Regions from separate parts of the Streptomyces sp. NPDC059696 genome, predicted to be linked through region 1. Evidence: predicted binding sites of a transcription regulator. Region 1 holds the regulator's gene; each other region holds the start of a gene.
What was found. The regulator HrcA, encoded in region 1, represses chaperone genes, less so after heat shock. The targets are predictions, from matches to a motif close to TTNGCACTCNGNNNNNCNGAGTGCNAA.
Positions count from the first base shown of each region.

Region 2: the regulator HrcA is predicted to act here: its motif matches at 2,398-2,424, upstream of groES (co-chaperone GroES).
Region 3: the regulator HrcA is predicted to act here: its motif matches at 2,541-2,567, upstream of groL (chaperonin GroEL).

Region 1 is NZ_JBHWFG010000011.1:200,624-205,848, reverse strand. It holds gene hemW (radical SAM family heme chaperone HemW) at 1-395, shown strand, start outside; gene ACFV20_RS15280 (DUF3097 domain-containing protein) at 523-1,326, opposite strand; gene ACFV20_RS15275 (MBL fold metallo-hydrolase) at 1,358-2,089, opposite strand; gene hrcA (heat-inducible transcriptional repressor HrcA) at 2,261-3,277, shown strand; gene dnaJ (molecular chaperone DnaJ) at 3,277-4,413, shown strand; gene ACFV20_RS15260 (nitronate monooxygenase) at 4,650-5,225, shown strand, end outside.
Region 2 is NZ_JBHWFG010000002.1:64,500-69,724, reverse strand. It holds gene ACFV20_RS02115 (methyltransferase domain-containing protein) at 1-375, opposite strand, end outside; gene ACFV20_RS02110 (polysaccharide deacetylase family protein) at 673-1,608, shown strand; gene ACFV20_RS02105 (polysaccharide deacetylase family protein) at 1,605-2,354, shown strand; gene groES (co-chaperone GroES) at 2,524-2,832, shown strand; gene groL (chaperonin GroEL) at 2,948-4,573, shown strand; gene ACFV20_RS02090 (ester cyclase) at 4,693-5,225, opposite strand, start outside.
Region 3 is NZ_JBHWFG010000014.1:142,111-147,335, reverse strand. It holds gene ACFV20_RS17830 (NADH:flavin oxidoreductase) at 1-532, opposite strand, end outside; gene groL (chaperonin GroEL) at 754-2,376, opposite strand; gene ACFV20_RS17820 (cold-shock protein) at 2,711-2,914, opposite strand; gene ACFV20_RS17815 (MoaD/ThiS family protein) at 3,361-3,636, opposite strand; gene thrC (threonine synthase) at 3,767-5,053, opposite strand; SAM riboswitch class I at 5,072-5,225, opposite strand, start outside.

The DNA of each region.
Region 1 (5,225 bases):
CGGCGGCGGGGCGGTGTCTGCACAACGAGCTGTACTGGCGGGGAGCCGACTGGTGGGGGGCCGGGCCCGGGGCGCACAGTCACGTGGGCGGGGTGCGGTGGTGGAACGTGAAGCATCCGGGGGCGTACGCGGCCGCGCTGGCTTCGGGGAGGTCGCCCGGGGCCGGGCGTGAGGTGCTGAGCGAGGAGGACCGGCGCGTCGAGCGGATTCTGCTGGAGCTGCGGCTGCGGGAGGGGGTGCCGTTGTCGCTGCTGCGGGAGGAGGGGCTGGCTGCCTCGCGCAGGGCGTTGGCGGACGGACTGCTTCAGGAGGCTTCGTACGAGGAAGGGCGGGCCGTGCTCACGTTGCGGGGGCGGTTGCTGGCCGACGGGGTTGTCCGGGACCTCGTGGACTGAGGTGCTCGGCGTGAGGGCTGGGGGCGGGGCGTTTCGCAGCCCGGCGTAGCGGGGTGCCGCTGCGCCCACCCGTGCCGCCCTTGGCGGCACGCATGCCCGCAGCCAGGGGCGGCGCGCATGTCCGAGGTCAGGGGGCCGTCACGAAGTCGATCAGTTCTTCCACTCTGCCCAGCAGTTCCGGCTCCAGGTCCTTGTACGAGTGGACGCCCGACAGGATCCGCTGCCAGGCCGCCCCCGTGTTCTCCGGCCAGCCCAGTGCCCTGCACACGCCCGTCTTCCAGTCCTGGCCTCGGGGAATCCGCGGCCATGCCTCGATGCCCAGGGACGACGGTTTCACCGCCTCCCAGATGTCGATGTACGGGTGGCCGACGACCAGGGCGTGTTCGCTCGTCACCGACTGGGCGATGCGCCACTCCTTCGAGCCCGGTACCAGGTGGTCCACCAGGATGCCCAGCCGTGCGTCCGGGCCGGGGGCGAACTCGGAGACGATCGACGGCAGGTCGTCGACGCCCTCCAGGTACTCCACCACCACGCCCTCGATGCGCAGGTCGTCGCCCCACACCTTCTCGACCAGCTCGGCGTCGTGGCGGCCCTCGACGTAGATGCGGCCGGCGCGGGCCACCCGGGCGCGTGCGCCGGGGACGGCGACCGATCCCGAGGCCGTGCGGGTGGGACGTGCCGGGCCGCCCGGGGTGGGGCGGACGAGGGTCACCACCCTGCCCTCCAGCAGGAAGCCGCGCGGCTCCAGCGGGAACACCCGGTGCTTGCCGAAGCGGTCCTCCAGCGTCACCGTGCCCGCCTCGCAGCGGATCACCGCACCGCAGAACCCGGTCCCCGGCTCCTCCACGACCAGGCCCGGCTCCGCCGCGACCTCGGGCACCGGCTTCGGCTTCTTCCACGGCGGGGTCAGATCGGCGGAGTACTGGCGCATTCGGATGACGATAGGAGAAGGCGGGCGGCGATCACCGCGACACGCCGAACCGCGCCGCCAGCGCGTCCCGTTGCGCCCGCACGAACGCCGCGTCCACCACCGCTCCGTGACCGGGCACGTACACCGCGTCCTCGCCGCCCAGGCCGAGCAGCCGGTCCAGGGCGGCAGGCCACTGCGCCGGCAGCGCGTCCGGGCCGGCCTGCGGCTCGCCGGACTCCTCGACCAGGTCGCCGCAGAACACCACCTCCGGATCGCCGGGCACCAGCACCGCGAGGTCGTGCGCGGTGTGGCCCGGGCCGACGTTCGCCAGCAGCACCTGCCGGCCGCCGCCCAGGTCGAGGGTCCACTCGCCGGAGACCAGGTGGCCGGGCACGACCAGCCGCTGTGCCGCCTCCTGGGCCGCAGGCGCCGCCAGGCCCTGGCGCACCCCGTCCTCGCGCAGTTCCTCACGGTCCCGTGTCCGCGACAGCAGTGCGTCCACGCCCACCGCGCCGAACACCTCGGTGTCCGGGAGCGCCGCTGTGCCGAAGACATGGTCGAAGTGCGGGTGGGTCAGCGCGATATGTGTCACACGATGACCGGTGAGCGCTCGCGCCTGCGCGCCCAGTTTCGCGCCCTCGGCAAGGCTCGATCCGGAGTCGATCATGAGGACCGCCCCCTCGCCCGCGACCAGCCCGATCGTGCAGTCCCACACCGGCAGCCGACACCGCCCCACCCCGGCGGCCACGCGCTCCCACCCGAGGTCTTCCCAAGTCACCGTCATACGGCGACGCTAGCGGTGGGCCCCGCTCGGGGCACGGCGCCGCACGACCAGCCTTGCCGGGGGTGTACCCCACCGCCGTACACTGGGCCGGGGAATGCTGGCACTCGCACGCGCAGAGTGCCAGGCCGGACCGGCAGGGCAAGCAGACGGAGACATCTGGAGGTGTGCGCGATGCTCAGTGAACGCAGGCTTCAGGTGCTGCGCGCCATCGTCCAGGACTACGTCGGCACCGAGGAGCCGGTGGGCTCCAAGGCCCTCACCGAGCGGCACAACCTCGGCGTCTCCCCGGCCACCGTCCGCAACGACATGGCGGCCCTCGAGGACGAGGGGTACATCGCCCAGCCGCACACCAGTGCCGGGCGCATCCCCACCGACAAGGGCTACCGGCTGTTCGTCGACAAGCTCGCCGGCGTCAAGCCGATGACCGCGCCCGAGCGGCGCGCGATCCAGAACTTCCTCGAGGGCGCGGTCGACCTCGACGACGTCGTGGCGCGTACGGTACGGCTGCTCGCGCAGCTCACGCGTCAGGTCGCCGTCGTGCAGTACCCGTCGCTGACCCGTTCGACCGTGCGGCACGTGGAGTTGCTCTCCCTCGCGCCCGCGCGGGTGATGCTCGTGCTGATCACGGACACCGGGCGGGTCGAGCAGCGCGTGGTCGACTGCCCGGCGCCCTTCGGTGACGCCTCGCTCGCGGATCTGCGCGCGCGCCTCAACAGCCGTGTGGCGAACCGCCGTTTCGCGGATGTGCCGAGTCTGGTGGAGGATCTCCCCGAGGCGTTCGAGCTCGAGGACCGGGGTACGGTCTCCACGGTGCTCTCCGCGCTTCTGGAAACCCTCGTCGAGGAGAACGAGGAGCGGCTGATGATCGGCGGCACCGCCAATCTGACCCGCTTCGGTCATGACTTCCCCCTCACGATCCGGCCGGTGCTGGAGGCGCTCGAGGAGCAGGTCGTGCTCCTCAAGCTGCTCGGCGAGGCGAAGGATCCGGGCGTGACCGTACGGATCGGTCACGAGAACGCCCACGAAGGACTCAACTCCACGTCCGTCGTGTCGGTCGGCTACGGTTCGGGCGGCGAGGCAGTCGCCAAGCTCGGCGTGGTCGGACCGACCCGCATGGACTACCCGGGAACGATGGGAGCGGTACGCGCAGTGGCACGGTACGTCGGACAGATCCTGGCGGAGTCGTAGTGGCCACGGACTACTACGCCGTACTCGGCGTGCGCCGCGACGCGTCGCAGGAAGAGATCAAGAAGGCCTTCCGGCGGCTCGCGCGCGAGCTGCACCCGGACGTCAACCCCGATCCGAAGACCCAGGAGCGGTTCAAGGAGATCAACGCCGCCTACGAGGTGCTGTCGGACCCGCAGAAGAAGCAGGTCTACGACCTCGGCGGCGACCCGCTCTCGCAGGCCGGCGGCGGTGGCGCGGGCGGCTTCGGAGCCGGTGGCTTCGGGAACTTCTCGGACATCATGGACGCCTTCTTCGGCACGGCGTCGCAGCGCGGACCGCGCTCGCGCACCCGCCGGGGCCAGGACGCCATGATCCGTATCGAGGTCGAGCTCGACGAGGCGGCCTTCGGCACAACCAAGGACATCCAGGTCGACACGGCCGTCGTCTGCAACACCTGCAACGGCGAGGGCGCGGCGCCGGGCACCTCCGCCCAGACGTGCGACATGTGCCGCGGCCGCGGTGAGGTCTCGCAGGTGACCCGGTCCTTCCTGGGCCAGGTCATGACCTCCCGCCCCTGCCCCCAGTGCCAGGGCTTCGGCACGGTCGTCCCGACCCCGTGCCCGGAGTGCGCGGGCGACGGCCGGGTCCGCTCCCGCCGCACGCTCACGGTCAAGATCCCGGCCGGTGTCGACAACGGCACGCGCATCCAGCTCGCCGGCGAGGGCGAGGTCGGCCCCGGCGGCGGTCCCGCCGGTGACCTCTACGTCGAGATCCACGAGCTGCCGCACAGCACGTTCCAGCGGCGCGGCGACGACCTGCACTGCACGGTGACGATCCCCATGACGGCGGCGGCCCTCGGCACCAAGGTGCCGCTGGAGACGCTCGACGGCATGGAGGAGGTCGACATCCGCCCGGGCACCCAGTCCGGCCAGTCGATCCCGCTGCACGGCCGGGGCGTCACGCACCTGCGCGGCGGCGGACGCGGCGACCTCATCGTCCACGTCGAGGTCCAGACCCCGACCAAGCTCGACCCCGAGCAGGAGCGCCTGCTGCGCGAGCTGTCCAAGCTGCGGGGCGAGGAGCGACCGACGGGGCAGTTCCAGCCTGGGCAGCAGGGGCTGTTCTCGCGGTTGAAGGATGCGTTCAACGGGCGCTGACGCGGGCGGTTGGACTGTTGCCTGGGGTCCGGGGATTGTCCCCGGGCAGGCACAGTCAGCCCGGGCAGCAGGGGCTGTTCTCGCGGTTGAAGGATGCGTTCAACGGGCGCTGAGCGGCGCCTGTGACGGGTGCCGGTGGGGTGCCTCCCGGGTGACCGGAGGCGCTTGTTCCTCTGGTCTATGCCAGTGGGCAGGCCGGTTTAGGGGTTGTCCGGAGGACGTGACAACATGCCGTCATGTCCTCCGCACTGACCGATCTCTTCCCCCACCCGATCGTGCAGGCCCCCATGGCGGGCGGCGTCTCCGTACCGAAGCTGGCCGCCGCCGTGTGCGAAGCGGGCGGGCTGGGATTCCTCGCCGCCGGCTACAAGACCGCCGACGGGATGTACCAGGAGATCAAGCAGCTCCGGAGCCTCACCGGCAGGCCCTTCGGCGTCAACGTCTTCATGCCGCAGCCGGAGTACCCCGGTGCAAGCACCGGCTCCACCGGAGCGGCCGGCGCCGCGCTCCCTTATGCCGCCGCCGTCGACGTCTACGCCCATCAGCTGGCCGGCGAGGCCACCTGGTACGAGGCCGAGCTCGGCGACGCGGACAGCGGACGTGACGACGGCTTCGAGGCCAAACTCGTGGTGCTGCGCGACAACCCGGTACCGGTCGTGTCGTTCCACTTCGGCGTGCCGAGCCGGGAGGTCGTCGACGCGCTGCACCGCGTCGGCACCTTCGTCCTGGCCACCGCGACCACCCCCGACGAGGCCCGGGCCGTGGAGCGGGCAGGCGCGGACGGGGTCATCGCCCAGGGCGTCGAGGCCGGC
Region 2 (5,225 bases), on a different contig from region 1:
GCGGTCCACGGCCAGGACCCGGATGCCGGCCCGGGCCAGCGCGATCGCGTCACCGCCGATGCCGCAGCACAGGTCGGCGACCGAGGTGATGCCCGCCTCGGCCATCCGCCGGGCCCGGTAGGCCGCCACGCTCGCCCGCGTCGACTGCTCGACCCCGTTCGGCGTGAAGAACATCCGGCCCGCGTCCTCCGCCCCGAACTTCGCCACCGCCCGCTGCCGCAGCCGTGCCTGGCCGAGCGCCGCCGACACCAGTTCCGCGGGGTGCTCGCGGCGCAGCCGGGTCGCGACGGCCAGCTCCCGCGCCGGGTCGGTGTCCCGCACCTCGTCGAGGAGGGCGCTGCCTTCGGGGGTGAGGAGGAGGTCGAGGTCGTTCACCGGATCATTGTCGGCCACGGCGGGGGAGGGGGTGCGGCCGGTGCCGGTCGGGGGTTGCCGATGCGCGGGGGTACGGCGGGCTGTGGGGGTTGCCGGAGCGCGGGGTTGTCCAGTGCCGGGGATGGCGGCTGGTCGGAGTTGCCGATGCGCAGCGGGATCGTGGTCGGCCGGGTGCTGACGGAGGGAGCGCGGCCCGTTCCCGGTGGGGGCCGGGGTTTGGGCCAGTCGGTGGATGGTCGGGCGCCGGCCGCGGTGTCGGGCGGGATCGCCCGGAGGGGGCTGGGAGGATCCGGCACCATGCGAGCAGTCGTACAAAACGATAAAAGCCGGGCATGGGGGCGGGCGCCCGCCGGCGCACGGATCATCCTCGCCGTGCTCGTCCTCGCCGCCATCGCCTCCGGCTGCGCGCAGGACGGCGGCGACCAGGTCACCCCGGCCGGCGGCCAGCAGCCCCTCGACGCGCCCCCGGCCCGCGCGCTCGACTCCTACGCCACCCGACTGCGCGCCGCGCACGCCGCCCGGGTCGCCGCCGCACACCGCTGGGACCTGCGCAGGACCCTGTCGGCCGCCCCGCCCGCCCCCGTGACGAAGCCCAGGATCAGGACCCGCAAGGGCTTCGAGGTGGAAGGCCACCGGGAGCTGGACCTCCCGCCCGTCTTCACGAGGATCCCCACCAGCGACAAGGTCGTCTTCCTCACCGTCGACGACGGGGCCGAGAAGGACCCCGCGTTCCTGCGGATGATGCGCGACCTCGACGTGCCCTACAGCGCCTTCCTCAGCGGCTACCTGGTCAAGGACGACCCCGGCTACTTCCGGAGGATGCAGTCCGGGGGCGTGGCGCTGCACAACCACACCCTGTACCACCCCAACCTGCGGGGCCTGTCGTACCGGGCGCAGAAGCGCGAGATCTGCGGCATGCAGCGCTACATGCAAAGACAGTTCGGCACGCGCCCCGCACTCTTCCGCCCGCCCTACGGCAGCTACGACCGGTCGACCCTGCGCGCCGCCAAGGCCTGCGGCATCGCGTACGTGCCCCTGTGGAACGAGGAGGTCTTCGCCGACCACTGGGAGTACCGCGACGGGGGCCGCAGGCTGCGCCCGGGCGACATCGTCCTCACGCACTTCCGGGGACGCGACCAGTGGAAGGGCACGATGGCCGACATGGTCCGCCGCTTCCTGAACAAGGTCACGGCCCAGGGCTACACGGTCGCGCGGCTGGAGGACTACCTGTGAGGCGGACGGCCGCCGCCCTGCTGTGCGCGGCCCTGCTGACCGGCTGCGCCGGGGGCGCGGGGGAGCGGCCCGGCGCAGCCGACGGCCGGGCGCAGGACCCGTCCCGCGGGGTGGGCGACACCCGCCGGCTGCCGCCCGTCGTGGACCATGTCCCCACCCGCGAGCCGGTCGTCTTCCTCACCTACGACGACGGCGCCGAGCGCGACCCCCGCTTCATCGGCCTCGTCCGCGAACGGCGGCTCCCGGTCAGCATGTTCCTCACCGACAGCGTCGTGGGTCCCGGCTACGGACACTTCGCCCGGCTGCGCGCGGTCGGCGCGTCCCTGCAGAACCACACCCTCGACCACCCCGCCCTGCGTGGCCTGCCCTACGCCGGGCAGCGCGCCGAGATCTGCGGCCAGCAGCACAAACTCCGCTCGCGCTTCGGCGTCACCCCCCGGCTCTTCCGCCCGCCCTACGGCACCTACGACACCACGACCCTGCGCGCCGCCGCCGACTGCGGCATCACCGCGGTCGTCCTGTGGCGCGCGTCCCTGGGCGCCGACGGCGACCTGACGTACACCCGGGGCGCGCACGAGCTGCGGCCCGGGGACATCGTCTCGGTGCCGTCCGGGGAGACCGGGTCCCCGACCCTCACGGAACGGACCGGGCGCCTGCTGCGGGAGATCGGGGAACGGGGGCTGCGGGTGGGGCGGCTCGAGGACCACCTGGAGAGGGCAGTTGCCCGACGCGCCGTCGGCAATTAGCAGTCCGCTTGACCGAGTGCTAATCGCAGTCATAGTCTCGGCTCTGGCACTCCCCCTAGGAGAGTGCCAACACAGCGACGGGCAGGTCCGGCACCCGCGACGACGGATCCACCTGGTCGCCACCTCAGACAGTTAACCCCGTGAGATCTCCGAAGGGGGAGGTCGGATCGTGACGACCACCAGCTCCAAGGTTGCCATCAAGCCGCTCGAGGACCGCATCGTGGTCCAGCCGCTCGACGCCGAGCAGACCACCGCCTCTGGCCTGGTCATCCCGGACACCGCCAAGGAGAAGCCCCAGGAGGGCGTCGTCCTGGCCGTGGGCCCGGGCCGCTTCGAGGACGGCAACCGTCTTCCGCTCGACGTCTCCGTCGGCGACGTCGTGCTCTACAGCAAGTACGGCGGCACCGAGGTGAAGTACAACGGCGAGGAGTACCTCGTCCTCTCGGCCCGCGACGTGCTCGCGATCGTCGAGAAGTAATTCACCCCAAGCACCTTGCTTTGACTGCGCCCCTGGCTCCCGCTATCGCCAATAAGCCGGGCGCCCGGGGCGCAGTGCCGTATATCCCAGATTCCGGAAGAGGGCTCACGCTCCCATGGCGAAGATCCTGAAGTTCGACGAGGACGCCCGTCGCGCCCTCGAGCGCGGCGTCAACAAGCTTGCCGACACGGTCAAGGTGACGATCGGCCCCAAGGGCCGCAACGTCGTCATCGACAAGAAGTTCGGCGCTCCCACCATCACCAACGACGGTGTGACCATCGCCCGTGAGGTCGAGGTCGAGGACCCGTACGAGAACCTCGGTGCCCAGCTGGTCAAGGAGGTGGCGACCAAGACCAACGACATCGCGGGTGACGGTACGACCACCGCGACCGTGCTCGCCCAGGCGCTCGTGCGCGAGGGCCTGAAGAACGTCGCCGCCGGTGCCTCCCCGGCCGCCCTGAAGAAGGGCATCGACGCCGCCGTCAAGGCCGTCTCGGACGACCTGCTCGCCACGGCCCGCCCGATCGACGAGAAGTCCGACATCGCCGCCGTCGCCGCGCTGTCCGCCCAGGACCAGCAGGTCGGCGAGCTCATCGCCGAGGCGATGGACAAGGTCGGCAAGGACGGTGTCATCACCGTCGAGGAGTCCAACACCTTCGGTCTGGAGCTGGACTTCACCGAGGGCATGGCCTTCGACAAGGGCTACCTGTCGCCGTACTTCGTGACGGACCAGGAGCGCATGGAAGCAGTCCTGGACGACCCGTACATCCTCATCACGCAGGGCAAGATCTCCGCCATCGCGGACCTGCTGCCGCTGCTGGAGAAGGTCATCCAGGCCAACGCCTCCAAGCCGCTGCTGATCATCGCCGAGGACGTCGAGGGCGAGGCCCTGTCGACCCTCGTCGTGAACAAGATCCGTGGCACCTTCAACGCCGTCGCCGTGAAGGCCCCCGGCTTCGGCGACCGCCGCAAGGCGATGCTGCAGGACATGGCCGTCCTCACCGGCGCCACGGTCGTCTCCGAGGAGGTCGGCCTCAAGCTCGACCAGGTCGGCCTGGACGTCCTCGGCTCCGCCCGCCGCGTCACCGTCACCAAGGACGACACCACCATCGTCGACGGCGCCGGCAAGAAGGAAGACGTGCACGGCCGCGTCGCCCAGATCAAGGCCGAGATCGAGACCACCGACTCCGACTGGGACCGCGAGAAGCTCCAGGAGCGCCTCGCGAAGCTGGCCGGCGGCGTGTGCGTCATCCGCGTGGGTGCCGCCACCGAGGTCGAGCTCAAGGAGCGCAAGCACCGTCTGGAGGACGCCATCTCCGCGACCCGCGCCGCGGTCGAGGAGGGCATCGTCTCCGGTGGTGGCTCCGCGCTGGTCCACGCCGTCAAGGTCCTCGAGGGCAACCTCGGCAAGACCGGCGACGAGGCCACCGGTGTCGCGGTCGTCCGCCGCGCCGCCGTCGAGCCGCTGCGCTGGATCGCCGAGAACGCCGGTCTCGAGGGCTACGTCATCACCTCGAAGGTCGCCGAGCTCGACAAGGGCCAGGGCTTCAACGCCGCCACCGGCGAGTACGGCGACCTGGTGAAGGCCGGCGTCATCGACCCGGTCAAGGTCACCCGCTCCGCCCTGGAGAACGCGGCCTCCATCGCCTCCCTCCTCCTCACGACCGAGACCCTGGTCGTCGAGAAGAAGGAAGAGGAGGAGCCGGCCGCCGCGGGCCACGGCCACGGCCACGCCCACTGAGGCACCGACCTCGTAGCAGAAGCCCCCGTTCCGCCCACGCGGAACGGGGGCTTCTCCCGTTGCGTCCATCGGGTTGTTTCCGTCGATCACAACTCCAGCGGCCCGGTCGGGCCCGCCGGTCACAGCTCCAGCGGCTCCAGCACCCCGAGCTGCTGCATCAGCCCCAGCCGGTCGTACTGCCACCAGCCCTCGGCGATCTTCCCGTCCGGAGTGCAGCGGTGGACGGTCGTCCCGGTCATGGTGACCTCCTGACCGGTCGGCGGGATCCCGAGGAACTCGCCGGTGTGCCGCCCGTGGAAGGTCCACCGGGTGCACACCCGGTCGCCCTGCGCCATCTGGTCCTCGATGGTGAACGAGAAGTCGAAGCCGCCCCGCCACACCTCCACCTCGCGCCGGAGCGCGTCCAGCCCGATGACATCCTGCACATTGCCGGGATCGTGGTCGTGGTAGTCCTCGACGAACACGTCGTTGAACGGCGGCGCGTCCCCCTTCCCCGGTGCGAGCTCGAAGAACCTGCGCGCGGTGGCCGCGTACAGCTGCTCGTCCCGCACCACGTCCAGGTCCGTGAAGGTCGGTGTCTCCTCGCAGAGCGCCACCATGTCCTTGAAGATCCGGTCGGTCTCCGGCAGCCCGGAGTTGCGCATCGCCTCCT
Region 3 (5,225 bases), on a different contig from region 1:
GCAGTTCGACACCGTCGAAGCCGATGCGCTCGGCGGCGGCCGCGGCCGCGGCGAACGCGCCGATGACGGCGTCGATGTCGGCCTGCGTCATGACCTTGCCGGTGGGCTCGTCGGCGCCGATGCGCAGACCCGAGGGGCCGACGGCGGGGGCGTCGGCGACGGGGGGCTCGCCCTGGTTGCGGACCATGCCGATGTGCCACAGCTGCGGCACGATCGTGCCGCCCGCGGCGTGCACCGCCTCGGCGACCTTCGCCCAGCCCGCGAGCTGCTCGTCACCGTGGAAGCGCGGCACGCTGTCGCTCTGCCCGGCCGACTCGTGGCCGACGTAGGTGCCCTCGGTGACGATCAGGCCGACTCCGGCGGCGGCGCGGCGCGCGTAGTACGACACGACGTCCTCACCGGGCACACCGCCGGGGGAGAACATGCGGGTCATCGGCGCCATCGCGATCCGGTTGGGAACGGTCAGGCCGCCCAGCGTGACGGGCCGGGACAGGATTTCGGCGGCGCGGGAGGCGGAGGCGGCGACAGTCACGTGGTGGCTCACTTTCGGATACCGGGGGGTATGTGCATACGCATAGGACCGACCTAACCTTCAACCATCCGGTCCCGCCCCGCCATCCCATCCCCGCTGTGATCCCGGACACGCGCCCCGCACGCACCTCTCCCGCACCCCGGACACGCCGAAGGGCGGCACCTCCTGCCGGAACAGGAAGTGCCGCCCTCGGTACGGACGTCGATCAACCCTCGGGTCGATCAGAAGTCCATGTCACCGCCCGGCATGCCGCCGCCGGCCGGCGCGGCGGCCTTCTCCGGCTTGTCGGCGATGACGGCCTCGGTGGTGAGGAACAGCGCGGCGATGGAGGCGGCGTTCTGCAGGGCGGAACGCGTCACCTTCGCCGGGTCGATGATGCCCTCGGCGATCATGTCGACGTACTCACCGGTCGCGGCGTTCAGGCCGTGGCCGACGGTGAGGTTGCGGACCTTCTCCACGACGACGCCGCCCTCGAGACCACCGTTGACGGCGATCTGCTTCAGCGGGGCCTCCAGCGCGAGCTTCACGGCGTTGGCGCCGGTCGCCTCGTCGCCGTCGAGCTCCAGCTTCTCGAAGACCTGGGAGGCCTGCAGCAGGGCCACGCCACCACCGGCGACGATGCCCTCCTCGACGGCCGCCTTGGCGTTGCGCACGGCGTCCTCGATGCGGTGCTTGCGCTCCTTGAGCTCCACCTCGGTGGCGGCACCGGCCTTGATGACCGCGACACCGCCGGCGAGCTTCGCCAGGCGCTCCTGCAGCTTCTCGCGGTCGTAGTCCGAGTCGCTGTTCTCGATCTCGGCGCGGATCTGGTTGACGCGGCCCTGGACCTGGTCGGCCGAGCCGGCACCGTCGACGATGGTGGTCTCGTCCTTGGTGATGACGACCTTGCGGGCCTTGCCCAGCAGGTCGAGCGTGGCGTTCTCCAGCTTGAGGCCGACCTCCTCGGAGATCACCTCGCCGCCGGTGAGGATGCCGATGTCCTGCAGCATCGCCTTGCGGCGGTCGCCGAAGCCCGGGGCCTTGACGGCGACGGACTTGAAGGTGCCGCGGATCTTGTTGACGACCAGGGTCGACAGAGCCTCGCCCTCGACGTCCTCGGCGATGATCAGCAGCGGCTTGCCGGACTGCATGACCTTCTCGAGGAGCGGCAGCAGGTCCTTGACGTTGCTGATCTTCGAGTTGGCGATCAGGATGTACGGGTCGTCGAGGACGGCCTCCATACGCTCCATGTCGGTGGCGAAGTACGCCGAGATGTAGCCCTTGTCGAAGCGCATACCCTCGGTGAGCTCCAGCTCCAGACCGAAGGTCTGGGACTCCTCGACGGTGATGACGCCTTCCTTGCCGACCTTGTCCATGGCCTCGGCGATGAGCTCGCCGATCTGGGTGTCGGCGGCGGAGATGGAGGCCGTGGAGGCGATCTGCTCCTTGGTCTCGACGTCCTTCGCCTGCTCCAGCAGGGCGGCGGAGACGGCCTCGACGGCGCGCTCGATACCACGCTTGAGGGCCATCGGGTTGGCGCCGGCGGCTACGTTGCGCAGGCCTTCCTTGACCAGGGCCTGGGCGAGAACGGTCGCGGTGGTCGTACCGTCACCGGCGACGTCGTCCGTCTTCTTGGCGACTTCCTTGACCAGCTCGGCGCCGATCTTCTCGTACGGGTCCTCGAGCTCGATCTCCTTGGCGATGGAGACACCATCGTTGGTGATCGTGGGCGCGCCCCACTTCTTCTCGAGGACGACGTTGCGGCCCTTGGGGCCGAGCGTCACCTTGACGGCGTCCGCGAGCTGGTTCATGCCGCGCTCGAGGCCGCGCCGCGCCTCCTCGTCGAACGCGATGATCTTGGCCATGTGAAGTGGTCCCTCCAGGACTGGGGGTGATTACTTCGGACCGCGCCCGCGCCCGCGACGGACGGCTCGCTTGCCTTGCGGGTTCCTTCCCCCACCTGGCCTGCGGGCCTCACCGACCCGGTCCTTACGTTGTCACTCTCACCTTCAGAGTGCTAACGCAATGATTAGCACTCGGGCATGGCGAGTGCAAGCGCCTCCCGGGGATCGGGCAGGGGCGTCAGCCGCCCGCGAACACCGCCCGGCGGGCGTCCGGGCAGGCCGAAGGGCCCGCACCCCGGGGGGTACGGGCCCTTCTGAGAAGACCGGTCGCTGATGCGTTGGTCGTGGTGCGCGTTCAGGCAGAGACGCGAACCATGTCGGCCTGCGGTCCCTTCTGACCCTGCGAGATCTCGAACTCGACCCGCTGGCCCTCTTCAAGGGTGCGGTAGCCGTCCATCTGGATCGCGCTGTAGTGGACGAAAACATCCGCACCACCGTCGACCGCGATGAAGCCGTACCCCTTCTCCGCGTTGAACCACTTGACGGTGCCCTGAGCCATGCCTAACTCCCCTATTACTGGCCCTTGCACAGATCCACACTTCGCGGACCCGGGTCAGACCTCACCCCCCACGGTTGGGGGCGTGCGCCGGAACGCGTCGACCGCGGCTGAATGTATCTGTCCAACTGCCGTCTGCAACAGGTCAATCGGACGAGAATTCTGGACGCGCAGGGTCCGGAATGTGGGGAGAATTCGCCCGAATTCAGGGCAAGTCGGGCCACACAAAGGGAACAAAAGCCTCAAAAGACATGCACACTTTGGCTACATCTTGTCGGGCTCGAAGCAGGAATTCAGGGTTCCGATCAGCGGATCGGGACTGCGTTCCCCAACTGTACCCCGCTCAACCACGCAGAATTGCCCCCTCCGCTTCTCTCACGGAGGGGGCAATTCGATAAACTCTCAGTGACTGTCGTTACCGAAGGTAACAATCAAGCCGGTCGACCGGTTCAGCCACCCGCGACAGCGGGAATGATCGACACACCGGCACCGTCCGGCGTCGCCGTCTCCAGCCCCTGCTCGAAGCGCACGTCGTCGTCGTTGACGTACACGTTGACGAACCGGCGCAGCTTGCCCTGGTCGTCCAGCACCCGGGCGGCGATCCCGGTGTGGTTCTTCTCCAGATCGGCGATGACCTCACCGAGGGTCCCACCCTCGGCGGAGACCTCGGCCTGACCGCCGGTGTAGGTGCGCAGGATGGTGGGGATGCGGACGGTGACGCTCATCAGACATGTCCTCCGGTTCTTATTCGAGCTACGGCTGGGGCGCGCCCTCAGGGGCGCGGGGCTGTGTCCATGTGCGGCTCCGCCGCGTGGGCGCGACCAGCCCCCCGCGGCCCGCAGCGAACAACGACGCTCAGACGAGCCCGGCCTCACGGAACGAGTCCAAGTTGGGCCGGATGGTCGCGGTCAGCCCGGTCCCGGCCACCGCATCGAGCGTCTTCAGCCCATCCCCCGTGTTCAGCACCACGGTCGTCAACGACGGGTCGAGCACCCCGTTCTCGATCAACTTGCGCGTCACACCCACCGTCACACCACCGGCGGTCTCCGCGAAGATCCCCTCGGTCCGAGCGAGGATCTTGATCGCGTCGACGATCTGCTCGTCGTTCACGTCCTCCACGGCCCCGCCCGTGCGCCGCGCGATGTCCAGCACGTACGGCCCGTCCGCCGGGTTGCCGATCGCGAGGGACTTGGCGATGGTGTCCGGCTTCTGCGGGCGGACGACGTCGTGCCCGGCCTTGTAGGCGACGGACACCGGCGAACAGCCCTCGGCCTGCGCACCGAAGATCTTGTACGGCTTGTCCTCGACCAGCCCGAGCTTGATCAGCTCCTGCAGACCCTTGTCGATCTTCGTGAGCTGCGAACCGGAGGCGATCGGCACCACGAGCTGGTCCGGCAGCCGCCAGCCGAGCTGCTCACAGATCTCGTACGCGAGGGTCTTGGACCCTTCCGCGTAGTACGGCCGGAGGTTGACGTTGACGAAGCCCCAGCCCTCGCCGGCCGGGTCGCCGATCAGCTCGGAGCAGAAGCGGTTCACGTCGTCGTAGTTGCCCTCGATGCCGACGAGCTCGCCGCCGTAGACCGCGGCCATGACGACCTTGCCCTGCTCCAGGTCGTGCGGGATGAACACGCAGGAGCGGAAGCCGGCGCGGGCCGCCGCGGCACCCACCGCACCGGCGAGGTTGCCGGTGGAGGAGCAGGAGAGCGTGGTGAAGCCGAAGGCGCGGGCGGCCTCCAGGGCCTGGGCGACGACCCGGTCCTTGAAGGAGTGCGTCGGGTTGCCGGAGTCGTCCTTGACGAACAGCCGTCCGGCGTCGACACCCAGCTCACGCGCGAGGTTGTCGGCCTGGACGAGCTTGGTCCAGCCCGGGTTGATGTTCGGCTTGTCCGCCACGTCGGCCGGGACCGGCAGCAGCGGGGCGTAGCGCCAGATGTTCGCGGGACCCGCTTCGATGCGCTTGCGGAGCTCTTCGGTGTCGTAGGCCGAGAAGTCGTAGGCGATCTCCAGCGGGCCGAAACACTCCTCGCACGCGAAGACCGGGCCGAGGGGCACGCGGTGACCGCACTCGCGGCAGCTGAGGGCAGCCGCGGGGCCGAGGTCTACGGTGGATTCAGTGGTGCTTGCAACAGTCTGCGCAGCCATGTGAGGCGAGGCCCTTTCTCCTCATCTTCCTCACGACGCACTTCGCCGTGAGACGGATTTGGCACCTTCCCGAGCCGGGAGCCTCGCGCGTGTGGTCGCCAGTGACCTACGAGAACCGACTGGAGGGTTGCCGGGGCTTCATCGGGCCGTTTCCCTCTGCCCCTCTGGATGA